Regions from separate parts of the Streptomyces sp. NPDC003247 genome, predicted to be linked through region 4. Evidence: riboswitches for the same ligand, from Rfam matches in the RefSeq annotation. Region 4 holds a riboswitch; each other region holds the start of a gene.
The links. Region 4 has a riboswitch for cyclic di-AMP ahead of ACFYWQ_RS23540 (M23 family metallopeptidase). Riboswitches for the same ligand answer to the same signal wherever they lie in the genome.
Positions count from the first base shown of each region.

Region 1: another riboswitch for cyclic di-AMP. It lies ahead of ACFYWQ_RS33790 (peptidoglycan DD-metalloendopeptidase family protein); the one in region 4 lies ahead of ACFYWQ_RS23540 (M23 family metallopeptidase).
Region 2: another riboswitch for cyclic di-AMP. It lies ahead of ACFYWQ_RS13155 (M23 family metallopeptidase); the one in region 4 lies ahead of ACFYWQ_RS23540 (M23 family metallopeptidase).
Region 3: another riboswitch for cyclic di-AMP. It lies ahead of ACFYWQ_RS05575 (transglycosylase SLT domain-containing protein); the one in region 4 lies ahead of ACFYWQ_RS23540 (M23 family metallopeptidase).

Region 1 is NZ_JBIAPF010000012.1:155,677-159,070, reverse strand. It holds gene ACFYWQ_RS33795 (hypothetical protein) at 1-743, opposite strand, end outside; gene ACFYWQ_RS33790 (peptidoglycan DD-metalloendopeptidase family protein) at 1,039-2,004, opposite strand; cyclic di-AMP (ydaO/yuaA leader) riboswitch at 2,009-2,166, opposite strand; gene ACFYWQ_RS33785 (alpha-galactosidase) at 2,474-3,394, opposite strand, start outside.
Region 2 is NZ_JBIAPF010000003.1:867,345-870,738, forward strand. It holds gene ACFYWQ_RS13150 (GntR family transcriptional regulator) at 1-246, opposite strand, end outside; gene ACFYWQ_RS13155 (M23 family metallopeptidase) at 545-1,300, opposite strand; cyclic di-AMP (ydaO/yuaA leader) riboswitch at 1,314-1,481, opposite strand; gene ACFYWQ_RS13160 (M16 family metallopeptidase) at 1,726-3,114, opposite strand; gene ACFYWQ_RS13165 (M16 family metallopeptidase) at 3,111-3,394, opposite strand, start outside.
Region 3 is NZ_JBIAPF010000002.1:156,099-159,492, reverse strand. It holds gene ACFYWQ_RS05580 (peptide MFS transporter) at 1-1,353, shown strand, start outside; cyclic di-AMP (ydaO/yuaA leader) riboswitch at 1,676-1,855, shown strand; gene ACFYWQ_RS05575 (transglycosylase SLT domain-containing protein) at 1,861-2,346, shown strand; gene ACFYWQ_RS05570 (HAD family hydrolase) at 2,413-3,240, opposite strand.
Region 4 is NZ_JBIAPF010000007.1:19,387-22,780, reverse strand. It holds gene ACFYWQ_RS23555 (MarR family winged helix-turn-helix transcriptional regulator) at 1-70, opposite strand, end outside; gene ACFYWQ_RS23550 (dihydrofolate reductase family protein) at 208-1,344, shown strand; tRNA gene ACFYWQ_RS23545 (tRNA-Met) at 1,429-1,502, shown strand; cyclic di-AMP (ydaO/yuaA leader) riboswitch at 1,915-2,073, shown strand; gene ACFYWQ_RS23540 (M23 family metallopeptidase) at 2,081-3,106, shown strand; gene ACFYWQ_RS23535 (aldo/keto reductase) at 3,224-3,394, shown strand, end outside.

The DNA of each region.
Region 1 (3,394 bases), on a different contig from region 4:
CCGTCCGCGAAGGTGGTGCCGTCGGCCGTGTGCACCAGCACCTCGGCCTTGCCGTCGCTGTCGAGGTCGTACACGGTGACGTTGTCGTCGTTGCGGTAGCCGCCGATCGCGGTGGATCCGCTGACAGCGGCGGGCGCCGGGTCGTTGGCGCCGTTCCCGCCGACCTGGGTGTAGGAGCCGGGGCCGAGGTCGACCCGCCAGAGCCGCTCGCCGGAGAGGGTGTAGGCCTCCAGCAGGTCGGACCTGTCCCGGGTCTGGGAGAGCCGGCTGACGACGAGCTCGTAGCGTCCGTCGCCGTCGAGGTCGCCGGGCCAGGCGTGCTGGACGGTGTAGCCGTCGGCCGCGGCGAGCGGGATCTCGGCGTACCCGTCGGCGAAGTCGAGGGCGGCGGAACTCGGCCGCTGCTCGTGTCCGTCGACCACCGCGCGCACGGTGTAGGTCCCCGTGCCCCGGGAGTCGTCCTGGTAGGTCGTCGACTTCCTGATCGGCTCGCGGTTCAGCCGGCGGCCGTTCTTGTACACGTTGAAGGCGATCGCGTCGCCGTACCGGGCGTACTCGGTGCCGAGCAGGCGCCAGCTGAGGAAGGTGCCCTCGCCGGACGGTACGGCGACCAGGCCGCGGTCGAGGTTCTCGACGATCCGGCGCGGCTGCTCGGCGGCCTGACCGGTGGGCGCGGAGAAGAGTCCGGCGAGCAGGGCGGCGGCGGTGACGGCGACGGTTCTTCGGCGTCGGGAGGGGTTCACTAGTGGTCCTTCACGATGAGCGTGGTCGTGTGGTCGGCCACCTCGCGATGGCCCGGCCGCCGTCCACGGAGCCGAACGGCGTTCGAGGAATCGGACATGCGGAAGGGGTGGGGAAAGCGGTTGTCCCTTGCCGGAGATCACTGTGTCCCTCCTCCGCCCCCGCTGTCGACGGTCCGGCGGGACCTGCCACACGACCGCAATACAGTGATCATGAACGCGCAAAGACACCGAAGGCCGGACCCTGGGAACGGGTCCGGCCTTCGGTGGCGTGTCGGGCGGGTGGTCGTGCGACCGGTCAGCCGACGGAGACCCCGTGCGAGCGGAGGTAGGCGACCGGGTCGATGTCCGAGCCGTAGTTCGGCGTGGTGCGGATCTCGAAGTGCAGGTGCGGGCCGGTCACGTTGCCGGTCGCGCCGGACAGACCGATCTGCTGGCCCGCGGAGACGGTCTGGCCGGCCGAGACGGAGAGCGAGGAGAGGTGGGCGTACTGGGCGTAGTAGCCGTCGGCGAGCTTGATGACGACCTGGTTGCCGTAGGCGCCGCCCCAGCCGGCGGAGACGACCGTGCCCGCGCCGACGGCCTTGAGGGAGGTGCCGGTCGAGACGACGAAGTCGACGCCGGTGTGGTAGCCGCTGGACCACATGCTGCCGGACATCCGGTACGGGGTGCCGATGGCGGCGCTCGCCACGGGGAGGACGAAGCCGCTGGAGGCGGTGGTGTTCCCGGCGCTCTCCGTGGTCGACCCGGCGGCGGAGCCGGAGGACTTCGCCGACGTCGAGGACTGCGTGGACTTCGACGACTGCGACGACTTCGAGGAGGAGGAACCGGACGACGTGGACGGCGACTTGGTGGTACCGGTCGTGGCCGCCTTCTCACCGATCGACAGCTTGAGGCCCGGGTGGATCAGCGACGGGTTCGCGCCGACGGCCTGACGGTTGTCCTCGTACAGCTCCTGCCAGCCGCCGCTGACGCTCTGCTCGTCCGCGATCTTCGAGAGGTAGTCGCCGGCCACCACCGTGTAGGTCCGGGTCTCGGTGGCGGACGTCGCGTCGGCGGCGGCCTGCTGCGCCGCCGGAGCGGCCTGGACGGACGTCTCCGCGACGGCGGAGACCGACCGGGCCGCCGACTGGGCCGGTGCGGCATGGGCGCCGGCGGCACCCATGAGCGGGAGGGCGAGCGCGGCGCCGCCCGTTCCGGCGACGGCGATGGAGCGGGTGAAGCGCGGGGTCTTCGGGCGGCGGTGCTTACCCTTCGCGGGCATGTCGCATTCCTCTCCGGCGCCTGCGAGGTGAGCTGTCGGGTGCGGGCTGGAGATGCCCGGCCGCGCCGAGGCACGGCTTTACCCCTAGCCGTTCCGGAGACCGGAACAGGCGGTTCTACCTGTGGGTCCCCCGCTCCTGCCACGTACGGGTGAGTGTGTGCGGGCTCCGGGCGGCGGCAGGATTGGGCGTCCGTCCGGATTGGTGTGGAACGTAAGCGACCAGGACGCACAGGAACAAGCAGCGGTTGCGCTGTTCACGCCTTTCTCTTGATCCTCTGTGAGAATTCCCCGTCACTTTCCGTGTACCGCGGGGCCCGCACTTCCCGGAACGCCCATGAGAAACGCATTGATTACGTGAGCATGACGGGCGACGCACGGTCACGGATATGACGCTCCTCACGTGACACGCCTCCAGGCTTCTTTATTCCAGAGCGAGTTGTGATGAAGGAATTCAATCCGGACAGAACTCTCAGATGCGACGCAGCCGGATAACCGCCGCATCGAGGTCGCGGCGCAGCCCGGTGCGCAGCCCGTGGTGCAACAGCACCGCCCCTCGGCGCACTTCACCCGTTTCAAGGCATTCGTACGACTCTGCCGGGTCCAGGCCGCGCAGCCGCAGCGCCGGTGCCGGCTCGCCGTAGCGCTGCGCCTGGAGCCAGGCGAGGACGACGCTCTCGTCCCCGCGCACGTACTGCACGGCGCTCAGGCCGCCCTCCGGGGGCCGCAGCCGGTACAGGTCGCCGTGCTGCACGAGGGGCCGGATCTCCTTGTACAGCTCGACCCAGCCGCGCGCCTCGGTGAGCTCATCCTCGGTCCACTCGGAGAGGTCTCCGCCGACGCCGAGCACACCGGCCATGGCACTGACGAACCGGAAGCGCAGCGAGCTGACCCGGCCGTTGAGCTGGGTGTTGGGGCTGTCGGTGACCCAGGCGGCCATGATCCGCGCCGGGTGCACCTGGCTGAAGCCGTGCTGGATGGCGAGCCGGTCCAGCGGGTCGGTGTTGTCGGACGTCCACACCTGGTCGGTCCGGCTCGCGATCCCGAGGTCGATCCGCCCACCGCCACCGGAGCAGGACTCGAAGGCGACGCCCGGGTGGGCCGCCCGCAACCGGTCGAACAGCGCGTACAGGGCGCGCACGTGGTCGACCCAGAGCCGCTGCGGATAGGGGTCGTCCGGCCAGCCGGCGTCGGTGAAGCAGCGGTTGAAGTCCCACTTGACGTAGTCGACGGGCGCGCTGGACAGGAGGGTGTCGAGCTGCTGCCAGAGGTACTCCTGGACGTCCTCGCGGGCGAGGTTGAGGACGAGCTGGTTGCGGAATTCCGTCCGCTTCCGCCCGGGCTGGAACTGGACCCAGTCGGGGTGCGCCCGGTAGAGGTCGCTGTCCGGATT
Region 2 (3,394 bases), on a different contig from region 4:
CATCCGCATCTCCAGCAGGTCGGCGGCCTCCTGCTCGGTCGGTTCGGCGACGCACGCGCCCGCGTGCCGCCGCGTGACGACGAATCCCTCCGCCTCCAGCGTGCGCAGCGCCTCCCGGACGGGGACGCGGGAGACGCCGTAGCGGCGGGCGAGGAGTTCCTCGGTGAGGCGGCTGCCGCGCTCGTAGACACCCGCGACGATGTCGTCCCGGATGGCCGTGCACACCGAGTGCGCCGGAATACGCATGACCGACCTCCGCCTTAATCCCCGTGAAACGTCGACGAATGACGTGTGTTCAGTGACTCTATTGCAGTGAGCCGCACATTCCGACGGCGGGCCGGAATCCAGGGATATTTTTTGGACAACGAGGCGCATGAAAACGGCGAAAGCCCCGGCCGCGGGGGCCGGGGCGGGAGGATGTGTCGCCGGGTGCCGTCACAGGCGGGGACGCGTCGCCGGGTGGTGCCGGCGGTTCGCGTGCGTCACCGGGTGTCGCCGGAGGCCGGGCCCCTGACGTCGTTCAGGAGATCGGCCCCCGACGTGGTCAGAGGCTCACACCGTGCTTGCGGAGGTAGGCGACCGGGTCGATGTCCGAGCCGTACTCGGCGCTCGTGCGGGCCTCGAAGTGCAGGTGCGGGCCGGTGACGTTGCCGGTCGCGCCGGAGAGGGCTATCCGCTGGCCGGCGGTGACCTTCTGGCCCACCGAGACGCTGATCGACGACAGGTGGCCGTACTGGGTGTACGTGCCGTCGCTCATCCGGAGCACGACCTGGTTGCCGTAGGCACCGCCCCAGCCGGCCTCGACGACGGTGCCGGTGCCGACCGCGTGCACGGTGGTGCCGGTCGAGGCGTGGAAGTCGATGCCGGTGTGGCTCCCGGACGACCACAGGGAGCTGCTCGCCCGGTAGGCGGTGGAGACGTAGGAGCCGGTGATCGGCGCCACGAAGGCGTTGAGGCGCTTGCGCTCGGCCTCACGGGCGGCGCGGGCACGTGCCTCGCGCTCCTCCTTGACCCTCTCGGCGGCCTCGGCGGCGGCCTCCTTGCGCGCGGCCTCCGCCTGCGCGGCCTGCTTCTGCGCGGCGGCCTGCTCGTCGATCCGCTCGGCGACCGTGTCACCGATGGCGACGACGGGGATGAGCCCGGTCTGCTCGGCGGAGGGCTCCGCGGCGAGGGCGGGACCGGAGGCGGCGGTGCCGATGACGCCGGTGGTGGTGAGCGCCGCGATGCCCGCCGCGCGGGCGGAGGTGCGCTTCATCCGGCCGGGACGACGGTGCTTCCCGGTGGCGCAGGTGAACGCCATGAAGTTGAGCGGTCCTTTCCTTCCCTCTCGCCTACCGGGTTAGCTGACGGGTTCGGAGCAGGAAGGTCTCCTACGGACCCCCTCGCGACACGCGCGGGCGTCCGATTCACCCCAGGGACTTCATCGTTGGGTCCCCGGCTCCCCTGGCTCGCGCCGTACGGGGACTCGGCGATGGCTGTCCGGTGCCGCGGACGCGGCGCACTGCCCGACGAACAGCCCGGACGAACCTAGACGCGCCCGTGATCGATCCCCAAACGTGCCGGGGTTTTTGTAGCGCATGCCACAGGGCAGACAGGCAGCCTCTCCCTCAATTCGGACATCCCTTTCAGACGTCGAAGGGCCCTGGCGACCGGCCGGTCGCCAGGGCCCCGCACGCGTCCCTGCCACCTCGGGGCGCGCACCTCGCCGCAGGGGGACCCCCGTCGCTACTCGGCCGGGACGACCTTCACCTCACCGATGCCCAGGGCCTCGACCGCGTCCTTGATCCGGCCGGCGTCACCGACGAGCACGGTCACCAGGCGGTCCACCGGGAAGGCGCTGACGACCGCCGCGGTGGCCTCCACGGTGCCGGTCGCGGCGAGCTGCTGATACAGCGTCGCCTGGTAGTCGTCGGACAGGTGCTGCTCGACCTGGTCGGCCAGGGTGCCGGCCACGGCCGCGGCGGTCTCGTACTTCAGCGGCGCGACACCGACCAGGTTCTGCACGGCGACGTCCCGCTCGGCGTCGGTGAGCCCCTCGGCGGCGAGGGTGCGCAGCACCTTCCAGAGGTCCTCCAGCGCGGGGCCGGTGTTGGGGGTGTCCACGGAGCCGCTGATGGCGAGCATCGCGGCGCCCGTGCCGTCCGGCGCGGAGCGCAGCACCTGGCCGAAGGAGCGCACGCCGTAGGTGTAGCCCTTCTCCTCGCGCAGGACGCGGTCCAGGCGGGAGGTGAGGGTGCCGCCGAGGCAGTACGTGCCGAGCACCTGCGCGGGCCACACGCGCGCGTGCCGGTCGGGACCGATGCGGCCGATCAGCAGCTGCGTCTGGACGGCGCCGGGGCGGTCCACGATGACGACCCGGCCGGTGTCGTCGGCGGTCACCGGCGGCACCGGCCGCGGCTGGGCCGAGGAGCCCGTCCAGGCGCCCAGGGTGTCGCCGAGGAGCGCGTCGAGGTCGATGTCCGTCAGATCGCCGACGACCACCGCGGTGGCCGTGGCGGGGCGGACGTGCTTCTCGTAGAAGGCCCGGACGGCCCCGGAGTCGATCTTCTCGACCGTGTCGGCGGTGCCCTGGCGCGGACGCGACATGCGCGTGCCGGCCGGGAAGAGCTCCTTGGAGAGCTCCTTGGCGGCACGCCGGGAGGGGTTGGCCAGCTCGTGCGGGATCTCGTCGAGGCGGTTGCGCACCAGGCGCTCGACCTCGCTGTCGGCGAACGCGGGTGCCCGCAGGGCGTCGGCGATCAGACCGAGGGCCTTGGCCAGGCGGGAGGCCGGGACCTCCAGGCTCAGCCGGACGCCGGGGTGGTCGGCGTGCGCGTCGAGGGTCGCGCCGCAGCGCTCCAGCTCGGCGGCGAACTCCTCGGCGGAGTGCTTGTCGGTGCCCTCCGAGAAGGCCCGCGCCATGATCGTGGCGACACCGTCGAGACCGGCCGGCTCGGCGTCCAGGGGCGCGTCGAGGATGATCTCGACGGCGATCACCTGCTGCCCCGGGCGGTGGCAGTGCAGGACGGTCAGGCCGTTGTCGAGCGCCCCGCGCGCGGGGGCCGGGAACGCCCACGGCCTGGCGTCGCCCGCCTGCGGCTGGGGGTGGAAGTCCATCGTGGCGAGCTCGGTCACTTGGCCGCCTCCTCGTTCTCGTCCGCGTCGGTGGTGTCGTCGGCGCCCTCGGCGCCCTCGGCGCCTTCTTCAGCGCCCTCGACGGGCTCGTAGACCAGCACGGCCCGGTTGTCGGGACGCAGACGGGCCTCGGCGACCTCCCGCACCTCCTCCGCCGTGACCTCCAGCACGCGCTGGACGGCGGTCAGGGCGAGCTGCGGGTCGCCGAAGAGCACGGCGAACCGGCACAGTTCGTCGGCGCGGCCGGCGACCGTGCCGAGACGGTCCAGCCACTCGCGCT
Region 3 (3,394 bases), on a different contig from region 4:
GTCGTCGCCGGCACCGGGCTCGTCAGGCCGAACGCCGCCACCCTGGTCGGCACGCTCCGCCGCGCCGGCGATCACCGCCGCGACGCGGACTTCGCCCTCTACTGCTCGGCGCTCGGCCTCGGCGCCCTCGCGGGACCGGTGATCATCGGCGGACTCGGCGACCACCACGGCCGGCACTGGGGGTTCGCGGCGGCCGCGGTCGGCATGACGTGCGGCCTGGCGCAGTACGCGACCGGCCGCCGCCACCTGACCGGCCGCCTTCACCTGACCGGCCGCCCTCGCCCGACCGGGAGCCTTCACCCGACCGGGAGCCCTCCCCCGACCGGCCACCCTCACCCGACCGGGAGCCCTCCCCCGACCGACCCCCCTCACCCGACCGGGAGCCCTCCCCCGACCGGGAGCCTGACCGGCCGCCCTCGCCCGACCGGGAGCCTTCACCCGACCGGACGAAGGCGCACGCGCACCCCGCGATCGACGCCGACGGCCGTCAGGGTCGCCCTCTCCCCCCGGTCCCTCGCGCGCTCGGCCCCGGTACGCCGGGCGGTCCACCGGGCCGTCACCGGGGCCGTGGTCGTCACCGCGTTCGCGGTCTACCTGGCCGCGTCGGGGTGGCTCACCCTTGACGTTGTCGTGAACCTGCTCACCTTGCTCGCGGTGCTCGCCCCGGTCGCCTGCTTCGCGGTGCTGTTCACCAGCCCGGCGGTGACCGCGCGGGAGCGCGGCCGGTTGCGTCCGTGCGTCGTGCTGTTCCTCGCCTCGACCGCGTTCGACCTCGCGCTCCTCCAGGCATGTTCCACGACACTGCTGCCGGCCCCGGCGGGCGCCGGGGCCACGATCCCCGGCTTCGACTTCCCGGTGAGCTGGTACCTGCCGGCGCTCTGCGCCGCCGAGGCCGCCCTCGCTCCCGTGGTGGCGTTCCTGTGGGCGCGGCCGGGCCGCCGCGGGCCGGGCACCGGGCCCACGACCGCACTCGGGGTCGTCCTCGGCGGCTCGGCGTCCCTGCTGCTGGTGGTGCCGACGAGCGGGCACGGCGGCAGCGACGCGCACCCCATGTCCGGTGGGTGGATCGTCGGCTCGTGCCTGCTGCTCGGCCTCGGCGGCGTCCTCGTGAAGGCTTCGGGACTGTCGGCCACCACCAGGCTCGCCCCGGCCGCGTTCGCCGGGTGGACCACGGCGCTGTGGTTCCTCTCCGCGGCGCTCGCGGGCGGCATCCAGGCGCAGGTGGCGCGGCTCCACGACGACGTGTCCCGGCCCGTCCTCTTCGGCGTCAGCGGCGCGATGGCGGTCGCCGCCGGCCTGGCCGTACTGGCCGCGTCGCCCTGGCTGCACCGCACGACACGCCCCGTCCACTGACCCCCGCCGCCGACTCACCGGCACAACACGCCCTTTTACAAAGGACTTAGGGCTCATTGTCCGTTTGGCCCCTATTGTACTGACGGGTGAGTTGGCTCACTCCCCACCCCCACCTCACTCCCCACGCCGAAACCTGTGACTCCGCTTTGCGCCAAGCCAGTTGACGTTTCACGACAGCAAAGGATCAAGCACCCCATACCGCTCGGATCATGGTCAATAGGGGTGTGGTGTGACTCCGCCACTTGTTCCGGACATGTGCTCTCGCATACGTTCCCGCCACAAGTCGGGCGGACGCCGAATCCTGCCGCCGCCCTTCACCACCCATCGACGAACACTCACGCACGGCAGGAGCGGGGGACCCAGGTAGAACGCCGGGCCGTACGTCACGCACGTAACGGCCCCGGCTAGGGGTGAAGTCGCGCCGCCGTACCCGTACGGCGGCCGGCCGGGCACCTCCCCGCCCGAACCCGACAGCTCACCCCGCAGGCGCCGGAGAGGAATTCCGCCATGTCTGCTGCCGCTCAGCCCCGCCGCACCCGCCTCGCCCGCACCGTCGCCGCCGTCTGCACCGGCGCCGCCGTGCTCTCCCTTCCGTTCATGGCCGCCACCAGCGCCTCCGCCGCCCCCACGACGTCGGTCACCACCACGTCGGCCACCACGGTCGCCGGGTACCCCGACAACCTCGACGGCTGGATCCGCGAGTCGCTCGCGATCATGGCCGAGCGGGGCATCCCGGGCACGTACAACGGCATCCACCGCAACATCCTCCGCGAGTCGTCGGGCAACCCGAAGGCCATCAACCTCTGGGACTCCAACGCGGCCAAGGGCACCCCGTCCAAGGGGCTGCTCCAGGTCATCGACCCGACCTTCGCCGCGTACCACGTGCCCGGCACCTCGTACGACCCGTACGACCCGGTCGCCAACATCACCGCGGCCTGCAACTACGCGGCCGCGCGCTACGGCTCCATCGACAACGTGTTCGGCGCGTACTGACCTACGCCGGGCGCGGGACACGCTCCTGCGGGGTGTGTCCCGCGGGACACACCCACGGGACTCGCCCTAGGGGAAGAGTCGTTCGAGGACGACGGCCACGCCGTCGTCCTCGTTCGACGTCGTCACCTCGTCGGCCACCGCCTTCAGCTCGGGGTGGGCGTTGGCCATCGCGACACCGCGCGCCGCCCAGTCGAACATCGGGATGTCGTTGGGCATGTCACCGAAGGCCAGCGTGTCCTCGGGCCTCAGCCCGAGGTGTTCGGCGGCCAGCGCCAGCCCCGTCGCCTTGGTGATGCCGCACGGCTGGAGTTCCACCGTGCCCGGCCCGGACATGGTGACGGTCGCGAGCGAACCGACCACCGAGCGGGCCGTCGCCGCCAACTCGTCGTCGGACAGGGTGGGGTGGCGCAGCAGCACCTTGCTGATGGGCTCGCACCACAGGTCGTCGCGCGACCCGACGCGCAGGGCCGGCAGGGTCGGGTGGGGCATCCGGTAGCCCGGCTCGATGAGCGTCAGCCCGTCGACGCCGTCCTGGTCGACGGCCGCGTACACCTCGCCGACCTCGGCCTCGATCTTCCCCAGCGCGGTCTCCGCCAGCTCCCGGTCCAGGGTGACCGACCACAGCAGGCGGTCCGCGCCGGCGTCGTACACCTGTGCACCCTGGCCGCACACCGCGAGTCCCCGGCTGTGCAGGTTCGCCAGCAGCGGCCGGACCCGGGGTGCCGGGCGGCCCGTCACCACCAGGTGGCGGGCGCCGGCGGCCGCCACCCGCGCGAGCGCGTCGAGGGACCGGTCGGAGAAGGTGTCGTCGCCGCGGAGCAGCGTTCCGTCCAGGTCGGTGGCGATGAGGGAGTACGCGGCGCAGCGCGCGGCATCTGCGAAGGGTGCGGCCATGATCAGAGAATACGGATCCCCGCCGTCCCCAACTCACCTTCCCTTGTGGGCGATCCGCGGGAAGACGGGGAGGGACGGCCGGAAACGGCTTTCACACGCAACGCCGGGTACAGGGCGGTTAAAGGCCTCTGCACCGATTGGCAACAACATGCTC
Region 4 (3,394 bases):
GGAGGAGGTATCCGGCGACGTACGCGCGCCAGGCGCGCTGCTCCTCAGGGGTGAGCCAGCGGGTCGTCATGCTCCCAGTGTAGGTTTGTTTCAAACTTGAACCAAGAGTTCCCAAGAGTCGCGGACCTCCTGCCGCCGACCCCCGCCGCGCCAGGACCCCGTGCACACCCCATGACCCCGTCGACCGTCCCCGGAGAGGCCGCGCCGATGCCGTACCCGTACGTCCTGCTGTCCGCAGCCGTCTCCCTCGACGGCTACCTCGACGACACCGGCCCCGACCGCCTGCTGCTCTCCGGCCCCGCCGACTTCGACCGGGTCGACGAGGTGCGGGCCTCCGTGGACGCCATCCTGATCGGCGCCGGCACCCTCCGCGCCGACAACCCCCGCCTCCTGGTCAACGCGCCCGAGCGCCGGGCCGCGCGCCGGGCGGCCGGCCGGCCGGAGTACCCCCTCAAGGTCCTGGTCAGCGGCTCCGGCGAACTGGACCCGGCGGCGCTGTTCTGGCACACCGGCGGCGAGAAAGTCGTGTACACCACCGACCCGGGCGCCGAGCGCGCCCGCTCGCTCGGCCTCGCCGCCGACGTCGTCCCCCTCGGGCCCCGCCTCGACTGGCGCCGGCTCCTGGAACACCTCCACGACGTCCGGGGCGTGCGCCGGCTCATGGTGGAGGGCGGCGGCACCATCCACAGCCAGCTCCTGCGGGAAGGCCTCGCCGACGAACTCCAGCTCGTCCTGGCGCCCCTCTTCGTGGGCGACCCGGACGCGCCCCGGCTCTTCGGGCCCGGCGGCTACCAGGGCGGACGGCTGCGCCTGGTCGAGACACGGCGCCTCGACGACGTCGTCCTGATGCGCTACGAGCCCACCGCGCCCGGCGCCGGCCCGCTCCCCACCGCCGCCGACCGGCACTGGCTGGCCCTCGCCTGTGAGCTGGCCGCCGCCTGCCCGCCGTCGCGGACCGCGTTCAGCGTGGGCGCGGTGGTGGTGGCCGCGGACGGGACGGAGCTGGCCCGCGGCCACTCCCGCGAGGCCGGCGACCCCGTCGTCCACGCCGAGGAGGCCGCCCTCGCGAAGATCGACCCCGCCGACCCCCGCCTGGCCACGGCCACCGTCTACAGCAGCCTCGAACCCTGCGCCCGCCGCTCCTCCCGCCCGACCCCCTGCGCCCGCCTCGTCCTCGCCGCGGGCGTCCGCAGGGTGGTGACGGCCTGGCGCGAACCCGACACCTTCGTGACCGACGCCGACGGCACCGGCCTGCTGACGGCCGCGGGCGTCGACGTCGCCGTCCTGCCCGAGTACGAGGAACGGGCCAAGGAGCCCAACCTGCATCTGCTGCACGGCGGTTGAGCCGGGCCGGGGCCCGTGGGGGGCGGCCCCGGGGAAGCCGTGTGCTTCAGGCCCCGCGGATGGCGTACACTGGTGTCATACCGACGCGGGGTGGAGCAGCTCGGTAGCTCGCTGGGCTCATAACCCAGAGGTCGCAGGTTCAAATCCTGTCCCCGCTACTGAAGGCCGAGGGCCGGAATCCTGATCACAGGATTCCGGCCCTCGGTGTGTTGCGCCGTCGCGCGCCCCCAGGGCCTCCGGCGCACGCCCCCGAGTCTTCGGTGCCCGCCCAGACGTCTTCGGCGTCCGCCCAGACGTCTTCGGCGTCCGCCCAGACGTCTTCGGCGCCTCCCTCACGGAACGTGAGCGGGTGAGCGCCCTGCGCATAACAACTGAGTCACCATCAAAAAGGCCTTGGCGGGCGCAGCGTGTTCGACACCGGGTCAACTCGCCCTGATTTCATCGACCCTGAGGTATAAGTCCAGGCCATCAATGTTGTTGATCAAGGGGAACGGCTTGGAAACCCAGCCCCGGGTCTATTAACGTTCGATAACGCAGCGCGGTCGTCCCAGCCGTCACAAGAGGCGGCTCCGTGCGCACGCGCCGAATCCCGTAAGGGAACCGGGGAACCACCACCTTGGGGTGAATCACGCGGAGCCGCCGTGAGGTAACGGCCGGTATACGCGCGTAGGAGACCTTCCCGCTCCGAACCCGTCAGCTAACCCGGTAGGCGACGGAAGGAAAGGAGTACGCCCGCGTGGCGTCCAACCGGCCTGCCCCAGAAGCCCCGAGCGCGCCCAGCCAGACCTTCGGCTACGGCGGCTACCGCACCGACGAGGGCCCCTGGGAGGAGTGGAACCCCACCGCGGATTCCGTTCGCCCGGTACGCGGCCGGCACCGCGTCGCGAAGCAGCGCGGCGGACTCGCCCGCAGCTCCACCGTTCTCGGCGTCGGTGTCATAGCCGCCGTCGGCGCGGGCGGCATGGCCAGCGCCAACACCGGCAAGCCCCCGGTCTCCATCTCCATGCCGGACCTCCCCTCCGTGGGTTCCCTGATCTCGGACGACGACACCCCCGAGGAATCCACGGCGTCCGCCCTCAGCAGCTTCGGCACCACGGCCGCCGACGACGACGGCGGCGACAGCTCCGCCGACGCCGGCGAGGCGCTGCGCAGCCGGATCATGGCGCAGGCCGAGTCGCAGCAGACCCAGCTCGAGACCAAGGCGCAGGCCGCCGCCGAGGCCGCCGCCGCCAAGGCCGAGGCCGACGCGGCCGCCAAGGCGGAGAAGGAGGCGGAGGCCAAGGCCGCCGCCGCGAAGAAGAAGGCCGCCGAGGAGGCCGCGAAGAAGGCCGAGGCCGAGCGCCTCGCCGAGCTCGCCAAGCAGTACACGCTGCCGACCTCCTCGTACACCATCACCTCGACGTTCGGTCAGGCCGGCGCCTACTGGTCCTCCGGCTACCACACCGGCCTCGACTTCGCCGCCCCCACCGGCACCCTGATCAAGGCCATCCACAGCGGCACCATCACCTCGGCGGGCTGGGACGGGTCGTACGGGTACAAGACCGTGCTCACCCTCGACGACGGCACCGAACTCTGGTTCGCCCACCAGTCGTCCATCAGTGTCAGCGTCGGCCAGAAGGTCTCCACCGGTGACGTGATCGGCCGCGTCGGCGCCACCGGCAACGTCACCGGCGCCCACCTCCACCTGGAGGTCCACCCCGGTGGCAGCAGCACGGGCGTCGACCCCGCGGCCTGGCTCCGGGACAAGGGGCTCAACCCCTGAGGCCGTCCCGTAGGCCCTGAGTCTTCCGGGGGCCGGTGAGGTGGTCTCCCGGATGTTTGCGAACACTTGGCCGGAGGCGTGAAATACACGCCTCCGGCCGAGGCGTTGCCATGGAGCATGACGTCTCTGCGCAAGCTCGGCTCCTCCGACCTCGAGGTCTTCCCGCTCGCCCTCGGCGGCAACGTCTTCGGCTGGACCGCCGACGAGGCCGCCTCCTTCGCCGTCCTGGACGCCTACACGGCCGCCGGCGGCAACTTCGTCGACACCGCCGACTCCTACTCGGCATGG